Regions from separate parts of the Priestia sp. YIM B13552 genome, predicted to be linked through region 1. Evidence: riboswitches for the same ligand, from Rfam matches in the RefSeq annotation. Region 1 holds a riboswitch; each other region holds the start of a gene.

Region 1 (2,198 bases):
GCAACAAAAACGGATGCCATTTCAATTCTTGTAAATGAAATTGAGAAAATGAGCTAAAAAAAGCGTTCTTATCGAGGAGATAAGAACGCTTTTTTCTTTGAATCTATTATTTTAAAATAATGAATAAATAGCAAAAAATAAAGCTTTTAAAATTTCAAAAAATGTTGTTGACAGTAAATTTTAACAGGAGTAAGATTACTCTCATGAAACGTTCCACAGTGAAACGCTGAGTCTTTCCTGAAAGAGAGGGAAAGAGCGGAGGACCCAATTACTAGGGGTGAATCTCATAATTGAGTAGGGTTACTTTCTTGACCCGAACCCGTCAGCTAACTTCGTAAGCGTTAAGAGAGAGGATGGTGTAATCGTGGCCGTTTTCTATAAAAGCGGATAGCGCGTTCCTTTCAAAATATAGGCGAAAGGAGCGTTAACATGCATTTATCTAAGCAAATGATTCAAATGATTGAATATCGTGCAATATGTGATCAGCAATCTTTTGATCTAGCAAACCGCTATTTGTCTATGTTAGCTAATCAAAGTATTAAACGCAGCAGTAAAAACCATAATTAAGTCTAAAAATTAAATAACAAATATACGCTTAATCAATTATGAGCGGGGGACCCAATATTTTGTACGTATGTACTAGGGGTGAATCTCTTAACTGAGTAGGGTTACTTCCATAACCCGAATCCGACAGCTAACTCCGTAAGCGTTTTGGGAGTGAAAAAATTCGTGTCGATCACGGCTTATTTGTCGTGCATTAAACCGCGGAAGAGGACTCTCTTCTGCGGTTTTTTTATGGAAAAATAGGAGAGCAGCTTATGTCTGCACCGTAAAGAGGATATAGTAGGGCTTTTAAAACGAGATCAACAATACGTTAGGAATAATCAAAGATAACCTTTCGCTGCTAGCTCACTTGGGCGTGATGCTTTACGCACGGTAACAGTCACTACGCTTAATCATTGGTGGTAAGAAACAGTTAGGAGGGAGCAACTTGGATATAATCATGCTGGGAACGCTTGTCATATTAACAGCTGCTATGTACGGAATTATTTGCTGGTCGTCTCGTGTAGTAGACGAAAGAGAGGAGAAGTGAACGTGTCGTTCATTTTGCTAGGTATTTCAGTTCTCGTTTTAATTTATTTAGTATATGTACTGTTAAATCCAGAACAATTTTAATAAGCGGAGGAATAAAACGTGGGGATTTTTCTACTATCAGTTGCGCTACTGCTTGTTTTTGTAGCGCTTATTGCAAAGCCCGTAGGTATTTATATAGCGAATGTGTTTTCAAACGATAAAAACACTAGCTTGGTAGGAAAGATAGAATCGGTGATGTTTAAAGCGGCAGGAATTAAAGGGCATAATCAGACGTGGAAGCAATATGCAATTGCTCTCGTTTTGGCGAATACGTTTATGATTTTTGTGGTGTATCTTATCTTCCGGTTTCAAGGGGTACTGCCGCTTAACCCAAGCCACATCAAAGGAATGGATCCGGCCCTTGCTTTTAACACGGCCATTAGTTTTATGACAAATACGAACTTGCAGCATTACAGCGGTGAATCAGGTTTGTCCTATTTCTCGCAGATGGCAGCCGTTGTATTTATGATGTTTGCTGCACCAGCAACGGCACTTGCAGTAGCAATCGCGTTTATTCGTGGGTTGGCAGGGAAGGAAATAGGAAACTTTTTTGTTGATTTTGTGAAATCAATTACGCGTGTTTTACTTCCTATCGCTTTTATAACCGGCATTTTATTTATGATTTCAGGTGTCCCTCAAACGTTAAGCGGAACGGTGACTGCCCATACATTAGAAGGGGCAACACAGCAAATAGCAAGGGGACCAGTTGCTTCTTTTCTTTCAATTAAAGAGCTAGGCAACAACGGAGGGGGATTTTTTGGTGTTAATTCAGCCCATCCATTTGAAAATCCTAACGCGTTGAGCAATGTATTACAAATTGTCCTTATGCTTTTATTGCCAACAGCACTTCCTTTTACGTACGGAAAAATGATCGGACAGCGTAAGCAAGGCCGCATCTTGTTTGTAGCGATGAGTATGCTGTTTATCGTTATTTTAAGCACAGCGTTTGTAACAGAGTGGGGCGGCAATCCAAGACTTGATGCTTTTCATCTAAATGAAGCGAGCGGTTATATGGAAGGCAAAGAAGTTCGTTTTGGTGTCGGTATGTCGACTCTTTACGCCAT
Region 2 (2,198 bases), on a different contig from region 1:
AATGGAAAGAAGATCCGAACGATGATTCGTTCGGATTTTTTCGTTACGTTTCAATCACTTTTCATCTTTTAAATGACTCAATAATGCAGGAGCCATCTCTACGTGAGAAAGGGCGATGTGTGAAATCGTTTTGGCATAAGGTGTAATTTCGTTAATAAATTGTTCGAGTATGTGCAGGTGAGGAAGCTGAAGCTTTGTAATAAAGCAGGCTTGCCCGGCGATGCGTTCACAGAATAAAGCGTAGGGATACTGAGAAATAAATCGTTTAAAACGCTCGTGCTCGCCGTTTTTCATCGTTACTTCAATAAAACACGACACGGGCAAATGCAGCTTTTCATAATCAATATCAATCGTATACCCTTTTATAACACCAAAGCTCTCTAGCTGGCGTACTCGCTCTGCCACCGAAGGAGGAGACAAATTAATTTGTTTTCCTAGCTCTCGTAAGGAAAGGCGGCTGTTTTGCTGCAGCGCCTGCAAAATCGATAAATCAATTTCATCAATTTTCAATTGAAAACCTTCTTTCTCATTAACGTTTCATTTGATTAGTAATAGTCGATAAGATGTTTTATATGTAATCTGAAATTTCCATTTTTCTTACTATAATAATTAAAAAGGAGTGAGTAAAAAATGGCAAGAGTTTTGTTAGCAAACGAAGAGGGAACAAATTTTGAAAAAGCATTGAATTTAATTCCGAATGTAAAAAGATTGTATGATGAGCTTTACGACACGCTTTGGAACAGCGATATAGTAGAGAGAGAGACTAAGGAAAAAATCAGGCTTTATCTAGCAGGTGTTAACGGCTGTGAGACATGTATGAGCATGTCATATGTAGGGGATGAGACGCTTAATCAAAAAGTGTTAAGAGAAAAAGAGCTGGAACAAAAAGATCGACTGCTGTTTCGATTTATTGATGTGTACCGAGTGCGTCCAAGGGAGTTGACCGATGCTGACATGGATCAATTAAAAAAATTTTACAGTGATACGCAGCTGTTAGAGCTTTTGGCTGTTATTAATTTATTTGATCAATTTCACAAAATGATTGTCAGTTTAGATTTATATGATTTTTGCAGCTTGCAGCGCAAGTGAGGCCTTCGCTAAAAATATCTTGACAGACAAAATCCACAGGAGTAAGATAGCTTTCGTGAAGTGAAACGTATCATGAATCGAATCGATTATTCTAAAAAATAGATCAAAGACATTTGAATAAAAATCGCTTAATCCATTACGGAGCGGAGGACCCATTATTTACGCACATATTGTGCTCCGGGGTGAATCCTTAAAAAGGTAGGGTTACTCTTAAAACCCGAACCCGACAGCTAACTTCGCAAGCGTTTTGAGGGGGAAGAGTGTGAAAAAACACAGGAGCCTTCCTGTGTTTTTTTGCGCTTTTTTAAGAAAAAGATGTAATTTTTTAGAAAAAGTATAAGCTAAGAGAATACACAGCAGTTGAAGAAAGGAATAAATACATTATGAAAAAACAGTTTGCTGTATTGGGATTAGGTCGTTTTGGAGGAAGTTTGGTTGAAGAGTTTGCTAATCTGGATGTGGATGTGCTCGCTATTGACCGCAATCAGGAGGTAGTAAATAAATTTAGCAACTCAGCTACATATGTTGTGCAAGCAAACGCGATTGATGAAGCTAGCTTAAAGGGGCTAGGTATCCGCAATGTTGATCATGCTCTTATTTCGTTTGGGGATGATATCGAAGCAAGCGTACTCGCAACGATGCTTTTAAAAGATATGGGCGTTAAGCAAGTATGGGTAAAAGCAGTGAATATGTATCATCAAAAGGTGCTGGAAAAAATAGGAGCGGACAAAGTCATTCATCCTGAGCGCGATATTGCTAAGCGTATTGCTCATCACGTGGTGTCAGAAAAAATCATTGATTACATTGAATTGTCAAAGGATTATAGTATTGTCGAAATTGTTGCCTCTAAAAAACTTCATAATAAAACGCTGTTTGATTTAAACATTCGTGCCAAGTACGGCTGCAACATTATCGGCTTTCAGCGAAAAGACGGGGAAATGGTGATTTCGCCTACCGCGCATGAAATAATTGAACAAGGAGATATGCTGATTGTTATCGGACATAATCGTGATTTGAACCGTTTTGAAGAAGAAGGAGTTTAACTTATGAAAAAACAAATCATTAAACTCACTCCTCCGCAGCTGCTTGTCTCCATTTTTGGCGGAGGA
Region 3 (2,198 bases), on a different contig from region 1:
ACAACAGTTCATCTTTCATATAGCGGAACAAGTGGAAAATGTTAATTCCTGCCCATTTCGCGATTCCTCCTAATACAATAAGTAGGAAGAAAATTAACGCTAAGTAAACTAAGATAACAAGCTTTCCTAATGAAAGAAGTGACTCTAAGCCGAATTTTGAAACTGTTACACCAATTAAAGCAAATACACCAATTGGAGCCACTTTCATTACAAGGTTTACCACGTGAAACATTGCGTGAGAAACGCCGTCGAAGAATTGTACAACTGGCTTTCCTCTTTCCCCAATTGCCGCTACTCCAAGTGCAAATAACACTGTAAAGAAGATAATTGCTAGCATGTCTCCTTCAACAATTGACTGGAAAAAGTTTGTTGGAACAATGTGTAAGAACGTTTCAGCCACTGACTTTCCTTCTTGCTGTTTTGATGTTTCAACGTATTGTGAAATATCACTCTTCTGTGCTGAATGAATGTCTACACCTTGCCCAGGATGAAAAATATTAGCAACTAATACACCGATTATAATTGCAAAAGTCGTAATAATTTCAAAATAGAGAATGGTTTTAACGCCGAGCTTTCCGACCTGTTTACCGCTCCCTGCTCCCGCAACTCCAACGACTAAGCTTGAGATAACAATTGGAATAACAATCATCTTAATTAATCTTAAAAATAGGTCTCCTAGCGGCTGTAGGTATGTTACTACACGCGGATCGTTAAACCAAATTACCCCTACAAGAACACCGAGGATTAATCCGGTAAAAATCTGCGTAGCCAAACCAAAACGAATTTTTTTCATAGATGTACCTCCCCAAAGATGTATGACATTTGTATATACTTTTCTGAAAAAACAAAAAAAGACTATTCTTAAGAAAGAACAGCCTTTTACTTACGCTATTTTGGGCTCTTTCTCTCAATGAAGCAAACGGGGTTAACTGTCGGATTCGGAATTGAGAGTTTCCTACCTTTTGTAAGGATTCACCCCAAGGCAGCTTTACTGCCGATAATGATTCCCCCGCTCTATACGATTAAGCTTATTATTCAGTTTTTATAAAATTAAAACGATCTATACGTTGTCATACGTTTTTTACAGTCAATAAAACTAAACAGAAGTCTTACTTTTACTTAACTTTATACTGCACAAATATTAATTTACTATTTTTCGACACGTTTTGTCAATACCCATGTTTATAAAACGCTTTCAAAAGGCGATAATATATATTTATGCAAAAAAGCTATTGCAACATTGCAATAGCTTTTTCTTGCTCTTTGAGTCTCTATTAGAAGCTTACGGGACTAAAGAACTCGCGTGTTTATTTTATAAAAATACAAAATATAGAATAGCTGCTAACACAATTCGATATAGTGCAAACGGTACTAATTTGATACGATTAATTAATTTCAGGAAAAAGCGAATAGATACCAGCGCAAAAATAAAGGCGCTGATAAAACCAGCAATAAAAAACGGTAGCGCATCTGATGTGAAATACTGCCAGTTTTTAACCAATGAAAGTCCACTTGCTCCTGCCATGATTGGCACTGCCATAATAAATGTAAAATCTGCCGCTGCCTTATGGCTCATTCCAAGAAGAACTCCTCCTGAAATCGTTGAGCCTGAACGAGAAAAACCTGGCCAAAGAGCAATACATTGAAACAGTCCTATACCCAGTGCTTGTCCATAAGACATTTGGTCCACCGTCTCTACACGCGGACGTTTAGGTCCAAACAAATCTGCTAGAATCATTAATACAGCTCCGACTACTAAGCCAATTAGCACCGTATTTAAAGAAAACAAATGTTCATCAATGTAATCATCAAACAAAAGTCCTAACACTCCTGCGGGTAACAAACCAACAATTACCTGCATTAAATTCAAGCGATTTGTCGGTCCAATTGGAGCAGCTGGCTTTTTTCCCAATCCTAATAAATTAATGAAACGATCTTTAAAAATAACTACTACTGCTAAGATCGACCCTAGCTGAATAACAATTTTAAATGTATTAGCTACTGGAGATGAAAATAATTCTTTGGAATTCAACCATAGGTCATCCACAATAATCATATGCCCAGTTGACGAAACAGGAGCAAACTCTGTTAAACCTTCTACAATCCCTAAAATGATTGCTACAATAATTTCCCACATAAAGCTATGTACCTTGCCTTTCTTTCAAATTAATAAGCTTATCGCTTCGTTTTACATGCTC
Region 4 (2,198 bases), on a different contig from region 1:
CACAGAAGTACAAAATAACAGTACAGGCGCTTCAAGAAGCGAATACAGGGCTTTCTGATCCGTTAACACTGCAGGTTGGAAAAACAATCGTTATTCCTTCAGGAACTTCACCAACACCATCTCCAACACCACCTTCTGAACAATATCCACTTCCTAATGGAATTTTAAAACAAGGCGATTCTGGAGAAGCTGTGAAACAGCTTCAAAGAGCATTAAACGCGGTTAATTTTAAAGTAGGGTCAGTAGACGGAATATATGGAGTTCAAACGAAAGATGCAGTCAGACGTTTTCAGCTTGTGTATCTTCCTTATGATGTAGATGGCATTTATGGTCCTCAAACGAAAAACAAGCTAGCAGCCGTTTTAAAAGCAAAAAGTTAAAGCAAAAAGGTCTTCTGTAAGCGGGCAGAAGGCCTTTTGTTTTTCTGTTAAAAGCGCCTTAAGCACTATTTTATGGTTTACGTAAAATAATGCTTTACAAACCATTTGTACGGGAGTATATTATCTAAGAACAAAGGATAGCTATGAAAGAAACATGTTATCGATCATACTCTTTAACCGAAAATTATATTGACCTGTTATCGCTTAATTCGTCAGAAGTGGGGGACCCAAATTTGTGCATTGTCACTTGGGGTGAATCCTTTTAAAAGGTAGGGCTACTCTCATAGCCCGAATCCGACAGCTAACCCCATAAGCGTTTTGGAGAGGAGGTTTAAGCTGTGTAAAAACGCTGAGAACCCTTAGTGTTTTTTTTGTGCGCTTTTTTAACATAAAAAGGTATTTTTAAGGAATAATATCACTTATTCATGAACTTGTAACGGAGCTTAGCAACGGACGGTCGATAGTAGCTAAGCAATCATCGGAGGGAAATTACGTGAACTATTCAGTTCTCAAAAGATTATTGATTGGAAAGCCGCTTAAAACAAAAGAGTTAGGCGATCAAAAGCTTAGTAAGCTTAAAGCACTGGCTATTTTATCGTCAGATGCTTTATCTTCAGTAGCTTATGGAACAGAACAAATTTTGATTGTACTTGCAACAGTAGGCGTCCTTGCTTATTGGTATTCAATTCCAATTGCGATTGGGGTATTGGTGCTGCTGACGGCTTTAATTCTTTCATACCGTCAAATTATTTATGCGTATCCGCAAGGCGGAGGAGCTTATATTGTTTCCAAAACCAATTTAGGAGAAAATCCTGGGCTTATCGCTGGAGGATCACTGTTGGTGGATTATATTTTAACAGTTGCTGTGAGTGTTTCAGCAGGAACCGATGCTTTAACTTCGGCTTTTCCAACGCTGCATCATTACAATGTAGTAATTGCGTGTTTGCTGGTGATTTTTATTACAGTCTTAAATTTACGCGGGGTAACAGAATCCGCTTCTGTATTAGCTTATCCGGTTTATTTATTTGTTATTGCTCTTATTTTGTTAATAGCGGTAGGCTTTTTTAAAATAGCGACAGGTCAAGTTTCACCTGAGCTTCATCCATCTCTCGGTACAGTAGTGCCAGGTATTAGTTTGTTTTTATTATTAAAAGCTTTTTCATCAGGCTGTTCGGCATTGACAGGTGTAGAAGCTATTTCAAATGCAGTGCCTAACTTTAAAGAGCCAGGTGCAAAAAATGCGGTTCATACATTAATGCTGATGGGCGGTATTTTAGCCGTTTTATTTTCTGGCATCACGTTTTTAGCTTATTGGCTTGGCATTTCTCCAAAAGCAGATGAAACGGTTGTATCACAAATTGCATCGAGTGTGTTTGGACGAAATGGATTTTATTATTTTATTCAAGGTACAACAGCTCTAATTCTAGTGCTAGCGGCGAATACGGGCTTTTCAGCGTTCCCTTTGCTGGCTGTGAACTTATCGTCTGATAAATACATGCCAAGAATGTTTCAAATTCGTGGCGATCGACTAGGCTATTCAAATGGAATTGTGACCCTTGGAATTGCTTCTATTGTCTTAATCGTAGCTTTTAAAGGAGCGACTGAACAATTAATTCCTCTTTATGCAGTCGGGGTGTTTATTCCATTTACGCTTTCTCAAACAGGAATGATTGTCAAATGGCTTAGAGAAAAGCCGGCCGGCTGGCAAGGGAAGCTAACCATTAACTTAATTGGTGCCCTCATTACTTTAACGGTGCTAATCATTTTGTTTACAACGAAGTTTTCACAAGTATGGTCCGTGCTCATTTTCTTGCCGGT

The links. Region 1 has a riboswitch for cyclic di-AMP ahead of kdpF (K(+)-transporting ATPase subunit F). Riboswitches for the same ligand answer to the same signal wherever they lie in the genome.
Region 2: another riboswitch for cyclic di-AMP. It lies ahead of ACFX40_RS07120 (potassium channel family protein); the one in region 1 lies ahead of kdpF (K(+)-transporting ATPase subunit F).
Region 3: another riboswitch for cyclic di-AMP. It lies ahead of ACFX40_RS27115 (glutamate/proton symporter GltT); the one in region 1 lies ahead of kdpF (K(+)-transporting ATPase subunit F).
Region 4: another riboswitch for cyclic di-AMP. It lies ahead of ACFX40_RS08075 (APC family permease); the one in region 1 lies ahead of kdpF (K(+)-transporting ATPase subunit F).

The regions. Positions count from the first base shown of each region.
Region 1 is NZ_JBHZOU010000006.1:260,590-262,787, reverse strand. Features, by position in the region: gene ACFX40_RS22465 (undecaprenyldiphospho-muramoylpentapeptide beta-N-acetylglucosaminyltransferase) at 1-57, shown strand, start outside; cyclic di-AMP (ydaO/yuaA leader) riboswitch at 215-357, shown strand; gene ACFX40_RS22460 (hypothetical protein) at 430-567, shown strand; cyclic di-AMP (ydaO/yuaA leader) riboswitch at 583-725, shown strand; gene kdpF (K(+)-transporting ATPase subunit F) at 1,090-1,176, shown strand; gene kdpA (potassium-transporting ATPase subunit KdpA) at 1,201-2,198, shown strand, end outside.
Region 2 is NZ_JBHZOU010000002.1:203,437-205,634, reverse strand. Features, by position in the region: gene ACFX40_RS07130 (Lrp/AsnC family transcriptional regulator) at 55-510, opposite strand; gene ACFX40_RS07125 (carboxymuconolactone decarboxylase family protein) at 631-1,089, shown strand; cyclic di-AMP (ydaO/yuaA leader) riboswitch at 1,205-1,349, shown strand; gene ACFX40_RS07120 (potassium channel family protein) at 1,473-2,132, shown strand; gene ACFX40_RS07115 (TrkH family potassium uptake protein) at 2,136-2,198, shown strand, end outside.
Region 3 is NZ_JBHZOU010000016.1:17,893-20,090, reverse strand. Features, by position in the region: gene ACFX40_RS27115 (glutamate/proton symporter GltT) at 1-793, opposite strand, end outside; cyclic di-AMP (ydaO/yuaA leader) riboswitch at 900-1,039, opposite strand; gene ACFX40_RS27110 (undecaprenyl-diphosphate phosphatase) at 1,313-2,137, opposite strand.
Region 4 is NZ_JBHZOU010000002.1:385,492-387,689, reverse strand. Features, by position in the region: gene ACFX40_RS08080 (N-acetylmuramoyl-L-alanine amidase) at 1-380, shown strand, start outside; cyclic di-AMP (ydaO/yuaA leader) riboswitch at 572-711, shown strand; gene ACFX40_RS08075 (APC family permease) at 874-2,198, shown strand, end outside.